4 linked regions of the Methanosarcina thermophila TM-1 genome follow. The main gene of each other region encodes a partner of the protein of the gene in region 4 in a complex. Links are inferred from orthologs where the notes say so. Each region holds a gene or a part of one and is shown on either strand. Other genes may lie near its edges.

Region 1 (5,097 bases), 870 kb from region 4 along the record:
TATGACTGATGAAAGGCTCGGAATCAATGCCGTAAAGCAAGGTGCTCAAGACTACTTGGTCAAAGGGCAGGTAGACGGAAAATTACTGATACGTTCTATCCAGTATTCCATTGAACGTAAAAAATCCGAGGAAAAAATCCAGAACTTAGCAAATGTTGTGGAATCATCAAATGATGCTATTATAACAAAATCGCTTGACGGAATTATTACAAGCTGGAATAAAGGGGCAGAGCAGATCTATGGGTATTCGGCTGAGGAAGCTCTGGGCAAGCCCGCAGATTTCTTAATACCATCTGAATTGAATAATGAATCAAAAAGATTACTTGAGATGGTTAAACGGGGAGAAAAGGTTCACCAGTATGAAACCTCACGGGTAAGAAAAGACGGCAGGATTATAGACGTGTCAATGACCCTTTCCCCGATTTTTGACATCTCCGGAGAACTTGCAGCAGTCTCGATAATTGCCAGAGATATAACCGAGAGCAAAAAAGCCGAAGAGAGGCTTCAGAGAAGTGAGGAAAGGTATCGTATAATTGCGGAGCAGACAGGGCAGCTCATATACGAATACGATATTGAGGATGGTAAAATTTACTGGGCAGGTGCCATAGAAAAGGTCACGGGATATACTCAGGAAGAACTGACGAATATCGGGATTGAACTATGGATAAATAATGTCCACCCTGACGACCAGGTAAGAGTCTGGAACCAGAAAATGAATGATTACATCCAGAACACAAAAAACGCTGAAAGTAAGAGAAATTGCCACCTGGAATATCGTTTTAGAAGGAAGGATGGAGAATATATTTATATCGAGGAGCATGTTGTTTGCCTTCAAAAAGGAAATTATCTCACAAATAAAGTCTTCGGGATAATGAAAGATATCACGGAAAAGAAAAAGGCTGAAAATGTGCTAAAAAGGATTGAAGAAGCTCGTAAAAAAGAAATCCACCATCGGATAAAAAATAACCTTCAGGTCATCTCATCCCTGCTTGATCTTCAGGCTGAGAAATTCGCTGGTAGTGACAGTTATGACCCTTCAAAAGTCCTTGCAGCATTCAAGGACAGCCAGAACAGGGTTATTTCTATGGCTCTTATTCATGAGGAGCTGTATGGATCGCGAGAGGTCAGCACACTTAATTTTGGAGCATACCTGCAGAAGCTGACCGAGGATCTCTTAAGGTGTTATAATGTCGGAGCCTCAGGAATCAATCTGCGTCTGGAAATCGAGGAAAATACTTTTTTTGACATGGATACCGCAGTTCCTTTAGGAATGGTTGTCAACGAACTTGTATCAAACTCCCTCAAACACGCATTTCCAGACAAAAAATCTGGAGAAATTCGGATTAAGCTTTCCAGGGAAGAAAATCGAAAATTCAAGAACGATAAGCTCAAAGGCAAAAATGAAGGGCGCAAATGTAAAAATTACACGCTAACCATTTCAGACAACGGAACAGGTATACCTGAGAGCCTTAATATAGAAGATTCCGACACATTAGGGATACAGCTGGTAACTATCCTGGTAGACCAGCTAGATGGAGTACTCGAATTGAACAGGAACTCCGGAACTGAGTTTATTATTGAGTTCTCGGTAGAAGAGAAGCAGCAGGAAACTTATCAGGAGCCTTTGGAATCTCCAGAAACTTTACTTTTCTAACCTGATTATGGTCAAACTTTCTTTACGGCTGGCAAGTCAATTACCAATTTCTCCAGGCTTATTTTTGCTACATACTGTATCAGGATACTCATTATTTGTCAGAATTGCTTTAAACTGGCAGAGAAAGATTATATAAAGAAAAAAATTAATAATGTTGAAAGTCTAATGTTATTGTGCTTACATTTTACATCATTACCATGTGTAAAATTATGCCTTTCATGTAATGATGTTGCATTATTTAGTTCACTGATTTTTGAACTGAGCAGGTTATTGTGGAAAAAAACTCTATAGTTCAGAAATTGGTAAAACCACAAGGGGGGAACATATTTCAAAGAAAATCCTTATCTTAACAGGGGATTGCGCTGAGGATTATGAGGTTAAGGTACCTCAGCAATCACTCCAGATGCTGGGCTACAAGGTGGATATATCGGCACCCAATAAAAAAGTCGGTGACATGCTGCAACTGGTCGTACATGACTTTACTACGCTCGATACCTATATTGAGCTTCCCGGGCATCATATCTCGGTAGATATCCCCGCTTCCGAAGTAAATGTGAATGAATATGAAGGTCTTGTTGTTCCGGGTGGCAGAGCTCCTGAATACATCCGTATGTATGATGATACTCTTAAACTCGTACAGGACTTCTTTAAGGCTGGCAAGCCTGTAGCAGTCATTTGCCACGGCTTGCAACTTCTGGCAGCCGCTAAGGTTCTGGAAGGATATCGGGTAACATCATATCCGGCATGTGCTGCAGAATGCCGGCTAGCAGGTGCTGATTGGCAGTCTGAACCCGTAATTACGGATAAAAATCTGGTAACAGCTCAAGCCTGGCCAAACCACCCTGCCTGGTTAAGAGCCTTTGTCGAACTGCTTGGCGCAAAGATAAAGGTTTAAAGAGGGCACTAAAGTCTCACCAATGAATCATGTTACCCAAAACCAAGCCTCCTCATCGTTTTCGCTCAAGCACAACCATTGTGCGGGTTGATCACCAACTTTCACAACACTTGACCATGCAGTCACGCCGGTTTTTGATCAAACTTTTTTCTAAAAAGTTTGTGATTAAACATTTTTTAAAGAGTTTGCTCTCAAGCAGTTTTTTGAAAAGGCTTGCGCTCAAGCATTTTTTGAAAAGGTTTGTGGGACTCAGGCAGCAGAGCCAGGAATTAATTTATTATTAAGAATTAATTATTCTACTTAAGTTTTTTAAAATTGTTTAGTTTTAAAAACATTAATTTAAGTCTAATGACTTTATTTTTGAAGTCTAATGACTTTATTTTTGGAAAGGGAAAGGTTGACTGACGGGAAATCGGGGCGTTATTCAGAATCGGGGCAAATTTCAGAATTGGGGCAAATATCCCCGTTTACCCGCATTTATTGAGAGGTAAATTAGTTTTTGGCCTTACTCTTAAAAAAATGAAAATTATCGTACATATAGATTTCCAGCAAAATCAGGAAAAAATCTCGAAAAATCCTGAAAGTAGGAAAGAAATTTAGCATAAATTCATAAAAATTGAGGAAGAAAAAATTATCTCACCAGAAACTATTTATAGAATAGCTGTAATTAGAGGGTTGCATCGGTGTGAGAGGTGCTCCCTGAGGCAGCGGGGCAGCAGGATGGCACGAAAAATCATCTGGTGTAAATTAGTAAAGTAGAAAAGCAACTGGGCCCGTAGCTCAGTCAGGCAGAGCGACTGGCTTTTAACCAGTCGGCCTAGGGTTCAAATCCCTACGGGCCCGCCATATTCTTTATTATACCCGGCGGAAGGCCATTAGCTGGAGAGTTTAACTAAATTTTTTTAATACTTTATTTTTGGAGGAAAGGATTTGACAAAATTCAGCCTGCTCGACCATGAGTTGGTCCCGAAACATGAAATCATGTCTGAGGGAGAGTTAAAGTCTATTTTAAGCAAGTATTCCATTGAAAAGGAACAACTTCCGAAAATCAAAGCACAGGATCCTGTTGTTAAAGAAATAGGAGCTGTCGTCGGAGACGTAGTGAAAATCACAAGAAAAAGTCAAACTGCGGGGGAGGCAGAGTATTACAGACTTGTGATCGAGTAAGCGGAGGGGAGTAGACCGCTTGCATGATCTCATGTATTCTTTAAGGAATGTTTTTTTGAATTTTATGCACCATCATACAGAAAAATTTAACAACTGCATACCGATCAGAAGATCACAACTCCTTAATTCTCATAATAACAAAGCAAAGAGGGTGCTATCATCGTAATAGATACTAATGTACTGTCGCAGGCTTATTTTACACGGGACAAAATAGTGCAGCATCATATAGACTCATTTAATAAGTTTATAGATTACGGGCTGCAAAAGATCATAGATGAACAAAGAATAATAGAAACCGATATCGAAGACACCTACCTGAAACTCGGCAAAATACGGGTAGAGCATCCTGTGGTAAAGGAAGCTGACGGGGCAATTGAAAAACTTTATCCCAATGAGGCAAGGCTCAGGAACCTCTCGTACTCAGGCCCTCTTTATCTTGAGATGAGCGTGGTAAAAGACGGGGTTGAATCCGAGGTAATGGAGGCAAAAATAGGGCAGCTTCCGATCATGGTCAAATCCAAGGTCTGTAACCTTCCAGGACTTAGCGAAAGCGAAAAAATCCGCTATGGGGAAGATCCTCTTGACCCAGGGGGATACTTCATTATCGGCGGTACCGAAAGAGTGGTTATGACCCTTGAGGACCTCGCTCCTAATAAGATTCTTGTAGAGTATGGTGAAAGGTACGGCGACACTATAGAGGTTGCAAAAGTTTTCTCCCAGAGACGCGGATACAGGGCACTCGTAATTGTGGAAAGGGGAAGAAAATCCTTGCTTGAGGTTTCTTTCCCTTCTATCTCAGGCAGGGTATATTTTGTTACCCTTATGAGAGCGCTTGGGATAGTAACTGACGAAGATATCGTAAATGCTGTTTCGAGTGATCCCGAAATTATCAAGTTTATGCTGGAGAACCTGGAAGAAGCCGAAGTCGAAACCCAGGAGGAAGCAATCGAAAAAATAGGAGCAAGGGTTGCTGCAGGCCAAGCAAAGGAATACCAGATAAAAAGGGCAAATTACGTTATTGACAGGTACCTGTTCCCGCATCTTGGGAACGATATAAGGGACCGGATCTCCAAAGCTCACTTCCTGGCAAGAATGGCTGAATCCTGTTTTGAGCTGGCACTTGGCAAGCGTGCGGAAGACGACAAAGACCACTATGCAAACAAAAGATTAAAACTCGCAGGTGATCTGATGGAAGATCTTTTCAGAGTATCTTTCAACAGACTTGCAAGAGACATAAAGTACCAGCTAGAGCGCGCAAACATGAGGAAAAGAGAACTCAACGTCGCCACAATAGTAAGGGCAGATGTGCTCACTGACCGCCTGCAACATCCTCTTGCAACCGGAAACTGGGTTGGAGGAAGAACAGGTGTATCCCAGCTCC
Region 2 (2,871 bases), 870 kb from region 4 along the record:
AGAACAGGTGTATCCCAGCTCCTTGATAGGAACGACTATATCTCAACGCTCTCCCACCTGCGCCGTGTAATATCTCCGCTTTCACGTGCCCAGCCTCACTTCGAGGCAAGAGACCTTCACGCAACCCAGTGGGGGAGGCTCTGTCCCTCGGAAACTCCTGAAGGCCCGAACTGTGGACTGGTGAAAAACTTTGCCGAAATGGTTGAGCTTTCAACAGGAATAGAGGATACCGATAGCTTGAAGAAAATACTCTACGACCTGAATGTCGAGCCTGTGGTTGTAAAAGTACCCGAACTTCCACCCAAACTGAAGGAAACCCTGCTTGACGAGTTCGGAGAAGAGATTATAGAAGAGTTTGAAGAGCCTTCAGAAATTGAAACCAAATATAAAGATGATGAATTCTACGATTATTCAGATATGGATGATCTCGGATCTATGTACGATGATTGAGGGGTCGATGTCAGATGGCTAAAGCAAAAGTATTCATAAACGGGGAGCTTGTCGGAACCCATGATAACCCTGCAGAGCTTGTAGAAGAGCTCAGAAAAATGAGGCGTCAGGGATTCATATCCAGACAGGTAAATGTCGCTCTTAACGATAACACAAGAGAAGTAATTATAAACTCCGATATGGGCAGAGCAAGAAGGCCCCTCTTAGTTGTGGAGAACGGAGCTCTGAAAATAACCCCTGATCACATAGAGAGACTTAAGAACAAGGAAATCACTTTTGATGACCTGGTAAAAGAGGGCTGTATAGAGTATCTCGATGCCGAAGAAGAAGAAAATGCCTATATTGCGCTCTATGAGGCTGACATTACTCCAAAGCACACGCACATGGAGATCGATCCCGAACTTATATTAGGGATTTCTACAGGAATGGTGCCTTATCCGGAACACAATTCATCTCCGCGTAACACTATGGGTGCAGCCATGATCAAGCAGTGTATCGGGGTTGCAACTGCTAACCAGAAACTCAGACCTGATACCCGCGCCCATATCCTTCACTATCCTCAAAAGGCACTTACCACTACCAGAACCTCGGATGCAATAGGCTTTGACGATAGACCCGCAGGGCAGAACTTCGTGGTTGCAGTCCTGTCTTATGAAGGATATAATATTGAAGATGCCCTGGTTATTAACAAAGGCTCAATCGAAAGAGGTCTTGGGAGAAGTCACTTCCTCAGAACTTTCGAAGGTGAAGAAAGAAGGTATCCTGGCGGACAGGAAGATAAGTTTGAGATTCCCGATTCCGAATACCGTGGAGCTCGCAGCGCAGAAGCGTATGCTAATCTGGATGTCGATGGGCTTGTAAACCCAGAGACCCCAGTCGGACCTAACGACGTGCTGATCGGGAAGACCAGCCCTCCAAGATTCCTTGAAGAACCGTCAGATTTCGGGATTGCGGTTGAGCAGAGGAGAGAAAGCTCTGTCACCATGCGGTCCAACGAAAAAGGAATTGTTGATACAGTTATTTTAACCGAGTCCATTAACAGAACGAGACTTGCAAAGGTAAAGGTAAGAGACGAAAGAATTCCAGATATAGGAGATAAATTCGCCTCAAGACACGGACAAAAAGGTGTTATAGGTCTTAAAGTTCCGATTGCAGATATGCCGTTTACAGAATCCGGTCTAACCCCTGACCTGATTATTAACCCGCATGCAATTCCTTCCCGTATGACTGTAGGTCACGTTCTGGAAATGATTGGCGGGAAAGTAGCTTCCATGGAAGGCCGAAGAGTAAATGCGACAGCTTTCTCCGGAGAAAAAGAAGAAGACCTTAGAGAAGCCCTGAAAAGGCATGGGTTTGCCCATACCGGAAAAGAGATTTTCTACGATGGAGCGACAGGCAGAATGATTCCGGCAGATGTCTTTGTTGGGGTTATTCTCTACCAGAAACTGCACCATATGGTCACTTCCAAGATGCATGCAAGGTCACGCGGGCCTGTACAAGTGCTTACTCGCCAGCCAACTGAAGGTCGAGCCAGAGAAGGTGGTCTCAGATTCGGAGAAATGGAGCGTGATGTGCTGGTAGGGCACGGAGCTGCCATGTCGTTGAAAGAGAGGCTGCTTGATGAATCGGATAAAGTTGTGGAACTTGTCTGCTCTCACTGTGGAATGATTGCAACGTATGACAAGCAGCGGAATATTTCATTCTGCTCAGCCTGCGGGGCTGACACGGACATATATCCTGTGGAAATGAGCTACGCATTCAAACTGCTGCTTGACGAAATAAAATCCCTGGGAGTCGCACCCAGGCTTAATCTTGAAGATGCGGTATGAGGTGAGGTAGATATGGCAAACATACCTCCTATTCCGAAAAGAATTGCTTCTATTAAATTTGGCTTAATGTCCCCTAAGGAAATCCGTAGGATGAGCGCAACGCCAATTATCACAGCTGACACGTATGACGATGACGGATTCCCAATTGACATGGGGCTTATGGACACGAGACTCGGGGTTATTGACCCCGGGCTTCGCTGCAAAACTTGCTCAGGGAGAGCAGGCGAATGTCCAGGACACTTCGGACATATTGAACTTGTTGCTCCAGTAGTCCATGTAGGTTTCAACAAAGTAATCCGAAAACTCCTCAGGGCAACCTGCAGGAAATGCAGCAGGCTTCTCCTTGAGCCTGCACAGAAACAGTACTTTCTGGAGCACCTTTCAGGTATTGAGGAAATCGGGCATATGCCTGATGACCTGATCAATGAGGCATACAAGGAAGCCAGCAAAGTAAAGGTCTGTCCTTACTGCAATGAGGAACAGCTCGAAATTAAATTCGAAAAACCCACTGAATACCTTGAGAATGGGGAGAAGCTGACACCTACTGAAATAAGGGACCGCTTCGAGAACATTCCTGACGAGGATATTCAGG
Region 3 (2,930 bases), 870 kb from region 4 along the record:
TAGTAAAGTAGAAAAGCAACTGGGCCCGTAGCTCAGTCAGGCAGAGCGACTGGCTTTTAACCAGTCGGCCTAGGGTTCAAATCCCTACGGGCCCGCCATATTCTTTATTATACCCGGCGGAAGGCCATTAGCTGGAGAGTTTAACTAAATTTTTTTAATACTTTATTTTTGGAGGAAAGGATTTGACAAAATTCAGCCTGCTCGACCATGAGTTGGTCCCGAAACATGAAATCATGTCTGAGGGAGAGTTAAAGTCTATTTTAAGCAAGTATTCCATTGAAAAGGAACAACTTCCGAAAATCAAAGCACAGGATCCTGTTGTTAAAGAAATAGGAGCTGTCGTCGGAGACGTAGTGAAAATCACAAGAAAAAGTCAAACTGCGGGGGAGGCAGAGTATTACAGACTTGTGATCGAGTAAGCGGAGGGGAGTAGACCGCTTGCATGATCTCATGTATTCTTTAAGGAATGTTTTTTTGAATTTTATGCACCATCATACAGAAAAATTTAACAACTGCATACCGATCAGAAGATCACAACTCCTTAATTCTCATAATAACAAAGCAAAGAGGGTGCTATCATCGTAATAGATACTAATGTACTGTCGCAGGCTTATTTTACACGGGACAAAATAGTGCAGCATCATATAGACTCATTTAATAAGTTTATAGATTACGGGCTGCAAAAGATCATAGATGAACAAAGAATAATAGAAACCGATATCGAAGACACCTACCTGAAACTCGGCAAAATACGGGTAGAGCATCCTGTGGTAAAGGAAGCTGACGGGGCAATTGAAAAACTTTATCCCAATGAGGCAAGGCTCAGGAACCTCTCGTACTCAGGCCCTCTTTATCTTGAGATGAGCGTGGTAAAAGACGGGGTTGAATCCGAGGTAATGGAGGCAAAAATAGGGCAGCTTCCGATCATGGTCAAATCCAAGGTCTGTAACCTTCCAGGACTTAGCGAAAGCGAAAAAATCCGCTATGGGGAAGATCCTCTTGACCCAGGGGGATACTTCATTATCGGCGGTACCGAAAGAGTGGTTATGACCCTTGAGGACCTCGCTCCTAATAAGATTCTTGTAGAGTATGGTGAAAGGTACGGCGACACTATAGAGGTTGCAAAAGTTTTCTCCCAGAGACGCGGATACAGGGCACTCGTAATTGTGGAAAGGGGAAGAAAATCCTTGCTTGAGGTTTCTTTCCCTTCTATCTCAGGCAGGGTATATTTTGTTACCCTTATGAGAGCGCTTGGGATAGTAACTGACGAAGATATCGTAAATGCTGTTTCGAGTGATCCCGAAATTATCAAGTTTATGCTGGAGAACCTGGAAGAAGCCGAAGTCGAAACCCAGGAGGAAGCAATCGAAAAAATAGGAGCAAGGGTTGCTGCAGGCCAAGCAAAGGAATACCAGATAAAAAGGGCAAATTACGTTATTGACAGGTACCTGTTCCCGCATCTTGGGAACGATATAAGGGACCGGATCTCCAAAGCTCACTTCCTGGCAAGAATGGCTGAATCCTGTTTTGAGCTGGCACTTGGCAAGCGTGCGGAAGACGACAAAGACCACTATGCAAACAAAAGATTAAAACTCGCAGGTGATCTGATGGAAGATCTTTTCAGAGTATCTTTCAACAGACTTGCAAGAGACATAAAGTACCAGCTAGAGCGCGCAAACATGAGGAAAAGAGAACTCAACGTCGCCACAATAGTAAGGGCAGATGTGCTCACTGACCGCCTGCAACATCCTCTTGCAACCGGAAACTGGGTTGGAGGAAGAACAGGTGTATCCCAGCTCCTTGATAGGAACGACTATATCTCAACGCTCTCCCACCTGCGCCGTGTAATATCTCCGCTTTCACGTGCCCAGCCTCACTTCGAGGCAAGAGACCTTCACGCAACCCAGTGGGGGAGGCTCTGTCCCTCGGAAACTCCTGAAGGCCCGAACTGTGGACTGGTGAAAAACTTTGCCGAAATGGTTGAGCTTTCAACAGGAATAGAGGATACCGATAGCTTGAAGAAAATACTCTACGACCTGAATGTCGAGCCTGTGGTTGTAAAAGTACCCGAACTTCCACCCAAACTGAAGGAAACCCTGCTTGACGAGTTCGGAGAAGAGATTATAGAAGAGTTTGAAGAGCCTTCAGAAATTGAAACCAAATATAAAGATGATGAATTCTACGATTATTCAGATATGGATGATCTCGGATCTATGTACGATGATTGAGGGGTCGATGTCAGATGGCTAAAGCAAAAGTATTCATAAACGGGGAGCTTGTCGGAACCCATGATAACCCTGCAGAGCTTGTAGAAGAGCTCAGAAAAATGAGGCGTCAGGGATTCATATCCAGACAGGTAAATGTCGCTCTTAACGATAACACAAGAGAAGTAATTATAAACTCCGATATGGGCAGAGCAAGAAGGCCCCTCTTAGTTGTGGAGAACGGAGCTCTGAAAATAACCCCTGATCACATAGAGAGACTTAAGAACAAGGAAATCACTTTTGATGACCTGGTAAAAGAGGGCTGTATAGAGTATCTCGATGCCGAAGAAGAAGAAAATGCCTATATTGCGCTCTATGAGGCTGACATTACTCCAAAGCACACGCACATGGAGATCGATCCCGAACTTATATTAGGGATTTCTACAGGAATGGTGCCTTATCCGGAACACAATTCATCTCCGCGTAACACTATGGGTGCAGCCATGATCAAGCAGTGTATCGGGGTTGCAACTGCTAACCAGAAACTCAGACCTGATACCCGCGCCCATATCCTTCACTATCCTCAAAAGGCACTTACCACTACCAGAACCTCGGATGCAATAGGCTTTGACGATAGACCCGCAGGGCAGAACTTCGTGGTTGCAGTCCTGTCTTATGAAGGATATAATATTGAAGATGCCCTGGTTATTAACAAAGGCTCAATCG
Region 4 (5,104 bases):
GGAAAAGTTGACGGGCAGATAGTACTCGACCTTAACAAGGAAGAGGATAATTATGGTGAGGCGGATTTTCCTGTTGCAATGACTCAGGATGGAGATATTACCCTGCTCCAGATGGACGGACATCTCACTCCCGAAGAAATCAAGAAAGGTCTTGAACTTGTAAAGAAGGGCTGCAAAGAAATTCTTGAAATTCAGCGGGCAGTCCTGAGAAAGAAGTTTGAAACTCCTGTCGAGGAGCCTGAAGAAGAGACCGAAGAGGCTGAAATTGAAGCTGTGGAAGCTGAACCTTCTCTTGAATACGCTCCGGAAGCAGCGGTTGTAGAAGAAATTATTGAGGAAGCCGGGGAGTTTGAGGAAGAGCTTTCCCAGGAAACGGTTGAAGCCTGTGCTGTTGATGAAGAAGCTTCCGAGTGCGAAAAACTCGAAGAAATCATTAAAGAGGCTGAGGCTGAAGTAATAGAAGCGGAAGCTATAGAAGAAGTAATTGAAACAGAAATCGAAGAAGAAGCTGAAGAGGAAGCTTTAGAAGCTGAAACTGAGTTTGAAGCTGCTTTTGAGGCTTCTTATGAGGAATTTGCCGAGTCTGTGGTGACTGGAAAACTTTGTCCCGAAAAAACTGTTTCTGAAAAAGCAGAATTAGAGCCTGAAATCGAGGAATTTGCTGAAGAAAAACCCGAGATTGAGGAAAAACCTGAGATTGAGGAAAAACCTGAGATTGAGGAAAAACCTGAGATTGAGGAAAAACCTGAGATTGAGGAAAAACCTGAGATTGAGGAAAAACCTGAGATCGAGGCAAAACCTGAGATTGAGGAAAAACCTGAGATTGAGGAAGAAGCCGGGATTGAAAAGGCTGCTTCAGAAGAAGCTTTTGAATCCAAACCAGAGATCGAGCCTGAAGCTGAATCCAGGGAAAAGGCAGTAGAAGCCGAAGAAGTGCCCGTAGAAGAGGAGTGCAAAGGACCCTGGAAGGTAGTGAAGGATCCCTCTGAATCTGGAAGCAGAGGTGAAAACTATGAGTGAAGTTATTGCCACACTTAAGAAGGACTACATTTACAACCTTATGATTAAGGGGAAACGCCAGGATGGGCGCGGCTTTAAAGATTTCAGGGATATCAAGCTCGAGACGAATGTTATCGCAAAAGCTGAGGGTTCGGCAAAAGTGACATTGGGAAATACCCAGGTGCTTGTAGGTGTCAAGCTTCAGACAGGAACCCCTTTTCCGGATTCTCAGGACGAAGGCGTGATTATTACCAACCTGGAACTCAATCCTATTGCTTCCCCCGAGTTTGAGCCGGGCCCACCCAGAGAAGAAGCAATCGAGATGGCAAGAGTTGTAGACAGGGGAATCCGGGAATCGGGCGCAATTGATATAAAGAAGCTTTGCATAACCGTTGGAGAATCCGTCTGGATCGTCTTTATAGATGTCCACGTCCTCAATGACGATGGAAATATCATTGATGCATCCTGTCTCGCTGCTATTGCGGCTCTTATGACCACTATTATCCCAAACGAGCAGCAGGGAATCGGGCCAAATGTGCCCCTTCCAATGAAAGAACTTCCTGTGGGCGTGACTCTTGCCAAGATAGGTTCAAAGCTCATGGTGGACCCTTCTCTGGATGAGGAAGCCGTTTGTGAGACAAAACTGACTGTGGTCTCAGGTTCGGATGGAGCCGTTGTAGGCATGCAAAAAATGGGCTCTGCTCCTTTAACCGAGGCTGAGGTGCTGGAAGCAATCGATATAGCGTGCGAAAAGGCAGCCGAACTCAGGGAACTTTACCTGAAGGATCTGGTAAGACAGGAATGATTTAGTAGGAATGGTTCAGGCAGGATTAATTAAATATAAATATGAAATGCCAGTATTACGGTCTAAGTACACGGCAATAAGTGACAAAGGAATCTGAGAAGCTGGGTTTCAGGGATCTGACCCATGTGCCAGCAGGTTCAGATTGAGTCTTTTCGAATTAAACGTTTACATTTATAAGGAGTTATTAACGATGGCAAAAAAGTTTACTAAGAAAGGAAGAATTTCCAGATCAGCAGGCAGATTTGGTCCCAGATACGGAAGAAAGGATAGGAAGCTTGTTGCAGACCTGGAAGAACGCATGCGAGCTCCGCATGTATGTGTAAAATGCGCCCGCCCGACCGTTAAAAGAATCGGAACCGGTATCTGGAAGTGCAGCAAGTGCGGGCACACCTTCGCTGGGGGGACCTATATTCCATATACCAGTGTAGGTCAGACTCTTCTGCGCACCATGAAGAATGTTGCTGAGGCAAAGTGAATCTGTAAGGTTGTGGTTGTATGGGATACAAATGCACTCGATGTAAGCAGAAAGTGGAAATCGACTACGAGTACACAGGTATAAGATGTCCCTACTGCGGGCACAGAATCCTGGTAAAAGAGCGTCCTACAACCATCAAGCGCATTAAGGCCGAATAAAGGAGTTTCTTTATAATTTTTCGGCAAGCAAATGAAGTATTAGATAAAGACCGGGCTTCTGTGAACATGAGCCCTACTATCTAATCCTACTATCTAATTATTCGATGTATAGGATAAACAGAAAAACGAATACTTTTAAAAATATATTTTCTATCAAGGTTAAAGATCTGAAAATTTATTTTGAAATAATCCCCTGATTTCTTCTGTAGTATCTGGGTTCAGTTCCAGAAATGGCTTAATACCAGGTTTATATGATCTTGTTTCCCAATGGAAGTAAAGATCGACATCTTTGCCGAAAATTTCTTTTTAACTTCTTTTGCTTGCTAATTGAGGTTGTTCGAAGAAAAGAATTGAACGGTATTGCCTAAGATTTCTGACAGTTTATTTTTTAACAATTTAAAAACCTAGTTCCCCTGCAACAGAGTTATAATAACTATCTTTTAACAGCCTTTATACAATAAATAGGATGAGCATAGTCGAGCTTATCCAGAAGGCTCCCTTTTTTCCTGGCTGAACGGCAGAGGGAATCCATACGCTCAATATTAATCTTCTCAAAACCTGCATCGTTTAAGAACCTGAATACCCGGTCAGGTTTCAAGCTATAAAGAGGCAGGTCGTTTTTAATCAGGTTATAGTGTTGCTTATAGGGATTTTGGTGTTTTCTTTCCTTTATGGAACGTATGCAATCCGATACCGTACGTATCGATCTCAGGAATATCCCTGAGTTGAACCAGTCGCCGTCGATAGCAATGACCATTCCGTCTTTCTTCAATACCCGCCCCCACTCGGACAGAGCTTTTTGCGGGTTAGGAAGCGTCCACAGGAGAAATTTGCTGGATACTACGTCAAATTGCATGTCCGGAAACGGCAGATCCTCTGCATCTCCCTGAATGAAATTTATGTCCAGAGATCTCTTCAAGGCATTTTTTCTAGCTTTATCCAGCATATTGGTTGAAAGGTCAACTGCAGTCACATGATGTCCCATCTCTGCAAACATCAAAGCAAGTTGACCTGGACCTGTACCGACATCGAGAATTTCGAGCTGTTCTCTTCGGTTTAATGCTGATGAAAGCATGTTTTTCCAAGCAGTGCGCTCTTCTTCTGAGTATTCTACAATGCCAGTGCTATAAACCTCACTGCGGTAATCCCAGTAATCTCTAATCATTTCTTTAATTTCCATATGTTCACCCATAAGATGAGTTAAGAAAATCATTTGCCTAAGGGCAAATTAATTAAAATGACCAAGTGTGTGAATAAATATCTCATTAAACGTAACACTATATCTTATAAGCATATAAAATATTAACTTTTTTTAACATTAGTTTGAATCGATATAATAAAATCCGTAAGATTTGATATAATAAAATCCATAAGAATGAGTAAGATAGAAAAAAGAAAAATCCGCTTAAAAATGTAAGTTTACAGGAAACAATGAGAAAACAGAAATGAGAAACAATTGATTTTTCTGTCATAGGAATGAGAGAAAAGAGACAGTAAATCTCTAACCAAATACCTGAAAATCAACATTAAATTTATTAAACTCCTGTAAAGCAGAATTAAACTATTCTCAGAATTATTTAGCAGCAGTTTTGATCAATAATAACCTTAAATCAAAATTTAAGGTATGTCTTAAAAGCCGTATCTTAAAAAATGCATCTAAAAGGTATATCTTAAAAGAAACATTATTGTTACTTTTATCCTCATATTTTTGCAATAAAAATGAACCAATATTATTACTTTTACATACAGGATAAATTCGAAAGTTTTATAATGATCATGTTTTATGTTTATTCCTAGCATAAAAATTTAGAAATTATTAATATTTAGTTTTATTAAATTCATTATTCATATGATATAGTGTTTTAAAAATGAAAAACATTGGAAGTATCTGTTATAAAAAACTACTCCAGCAAATGCAGGAGCGTTGCTTTATATCCAAATTAATAAGAGAGTGATTTTTATTGAATTTACTCACAATTTCCAGTTTATACGTGGATTTTCCCACTGACGACGGTCTGGTCAGGGCAGTAAATGGGGTAGACCTTTCCATAAAAATGAATGAAGTTTTAGGACTTATCGGGGAATCAGGCTGTGGCAAAAGCGTACTTGGACTTTCTGTCATGAGGTTACTGCAGGAAGATGTTATTCTCAAAGGGGAGATTCTCTACTGTGGAAAAAACCTGTATTCGATTGAAGAAGACGCCATGAGAAAACTCAGGGGCAAGGAAATTGGCGTGATACTCCAGAACCCTGGAAGTTCTCTTAATCCAGGATTGACAGTCGGCTCTCAGATAGCTGAGCCTATAATGTTGCATAAAAAAGTAAAAGGCAGCCTGGCTATTGAGATGGCAGAGAAGCTTCTGGGGCTCGTAAAGATCAAAGAACCTCGGAAAAGAGCAAAAAATTACCCTCACCAGTTTAGCGGAGGGATGAAAGAGCGGGCAGTAATAGCCATGGGTATTGCCAGTGAACCTCGATTTATCATTGCCGATGAACCAACAAAGGGTCTGGATATAACTGTAAAAAGGAAAATAGTGAGACTTTTAAGAGACATTTCTGAAAAAAATACGATGTTAATCATCACCCATGACCTGGAGGTTGCAGAGAAAGTATGCAATAGGGTTGCTGTGATGTATGCAGGAGAATTAGTGGAGATTGCACCTGCAG

Evidence for each region.
Region 1: MSTHT_RS13910 (region 4) and MSTHT_RS05290 share a complex: the UniProt entries of both Methanocaldococcus jannaschii proteins name them as parts of the RNA polymerase complex. The link is inferred for Methanosarcina thermophila TM-1 from one-to-one orthologs.
Region 2: MSTHT_RS13910 (region 4) and rpoB share a complex: the UniProt entries of both Methanocaldococcus jannaschii proteins name them as parts of the RNA polymerase complex. The link is inferred for Methanosarcina thermophila TM-1 from one-to-one orthologs.
Region 3: MSTHT_RS13910 (region 4) and MSTHT_RS05295 share a complex: the UniProt entries of both Methanocaldococcus jannaschii proteins name them as parts of the RNA polymerase complex. The link is inferred for Methanosarcina thermophila TM-1 from one-to-one orthologs.

What each region holds. Positions count from the first base shown.
Region 1 is NZ_CP009501.1:1,241,790-1,246,886, forward strand. What follows is about bases 2,366-5,097. They hold MSTHT_RS05290 (DNA-directed RNA polymerase subunit H), read left to right. Parts: upstream 2,366-3,479; coding sequence 3,480-3,716; downstream 3,717-5,097. Other genes in these bases: MSTHT_RS05280 (DJ-1/PfpI family protein), read left to right, coding at 2,366-2,549; MSTHT_RS05295 (DNA-directed RNA polymerase subunit B''), read left to right, coding at 3,930-5,097. Outside these bases: MSTHT_RS05275 (PAS domain S-box protein), read left to right, coding at 1-1,654; more of MSTHT_RS05280, read left to right, coding at 1,998-2,365. UniProt on the Methanocaldococcus jannaschii protein: DNA-dependent RNA polymerase (RNAP) catalyzes the transcription of DNA into RNA using the four ribonucleoside triphosphates as substrates.
Region 2 is NZ_CP009501.1:1,246,865-1,249,735, forward strand. It holds rpoB (DNA-directed RNA polymerase subunit B), read left to right. Parts: upstream 1-464; coding sequence 465-2,279; downstream 2,280-2,871. Other genes in the region: MSTHT_RS05295 (DNA-directed RNA polymerase subunit B''), read left to right, coding at 1-450; MSTHT_RS05305 (DNA-directed RNA polymerase subunit A'), read left to right, coding at 2,292-2,871. UniProt on the Methanocaldococcus jannaschii protein: DNA-dependent RNA polymerase (RNAP) catalyzes the transcription of DNA into RNA using the four ribonucleoside triphosphates as substrates. The Rpo2 subunit (Rpo2N and Rpo2C in this organism) is implicated in DNA promoter recognition and in nucleotide binding.
Region 3 is NZ_CP009501.1:1,245,087-1,248,016, forward strand. It holds MSTHT_RS05295 (DNA-directed RNA polymerase subunit B''), read left to right. Parts: upstream 1-632; coding sequence 633-2,228; downstream 2,229-2,930. Other genes in the region: MSTHT_RS05290 (DNA-directed RNA polymerase subunit H), read left to right, coding at 183-419; rpoB (DNA-directed RNA polymerase subunit B), read left to right, coding at 2,243-2,930. UniProt on the Methanocaldococcus jannaschii protein: DNA-dependent RNA polymerase (RNAP) catalyzes the transcription of DNA into RNA using the four ribonucleoside triphosphates as substrates. The Rpo2 subunit (Rpo2N and Rpo2C in this organism) is implicated in DNA promoter recognition and in nucleotide binding.
Region 4 is NZ_CP009501.1:370,724-375,827, reverse strand. Bases 1,130-3,868 are described here. They hold MSTHT_RS13910 (DNA-directed RNA polymerase subunit P), read left to right. Parts: upstream 1,130-2,299; coding sequence 2,300-2,437; downstream 2,438-3,868. Other genes in these bases: MSTHT_RS01690 (class I SAM-dependent methyltransferase), read right to left, coding at 2,871-3,617; MSTHT_RS01695 (50S ribosomal protein L37ae), read left to right, coding at 1,995-2,279; rrp42 (exosome complex protein Rrp42), read left to right, coding at 1,130-1,804. Also shown: exosome complex exonuclease Rrp41, read left to right, coding at 1-1,020; more of rrp42, read left to right, coding at 1,004-1,129; MSTHT_RS01685 (ABC transporter ATP-binding protein), read left to right, coding at 4,399-5,104. UniProt on the Methanocaldococcus jannaschii protein: DNA-dependent RNA polymerase (RNAP) catalyzes the transcription of DNA into RNA using the four ribonucleoside triphosphates as substrates.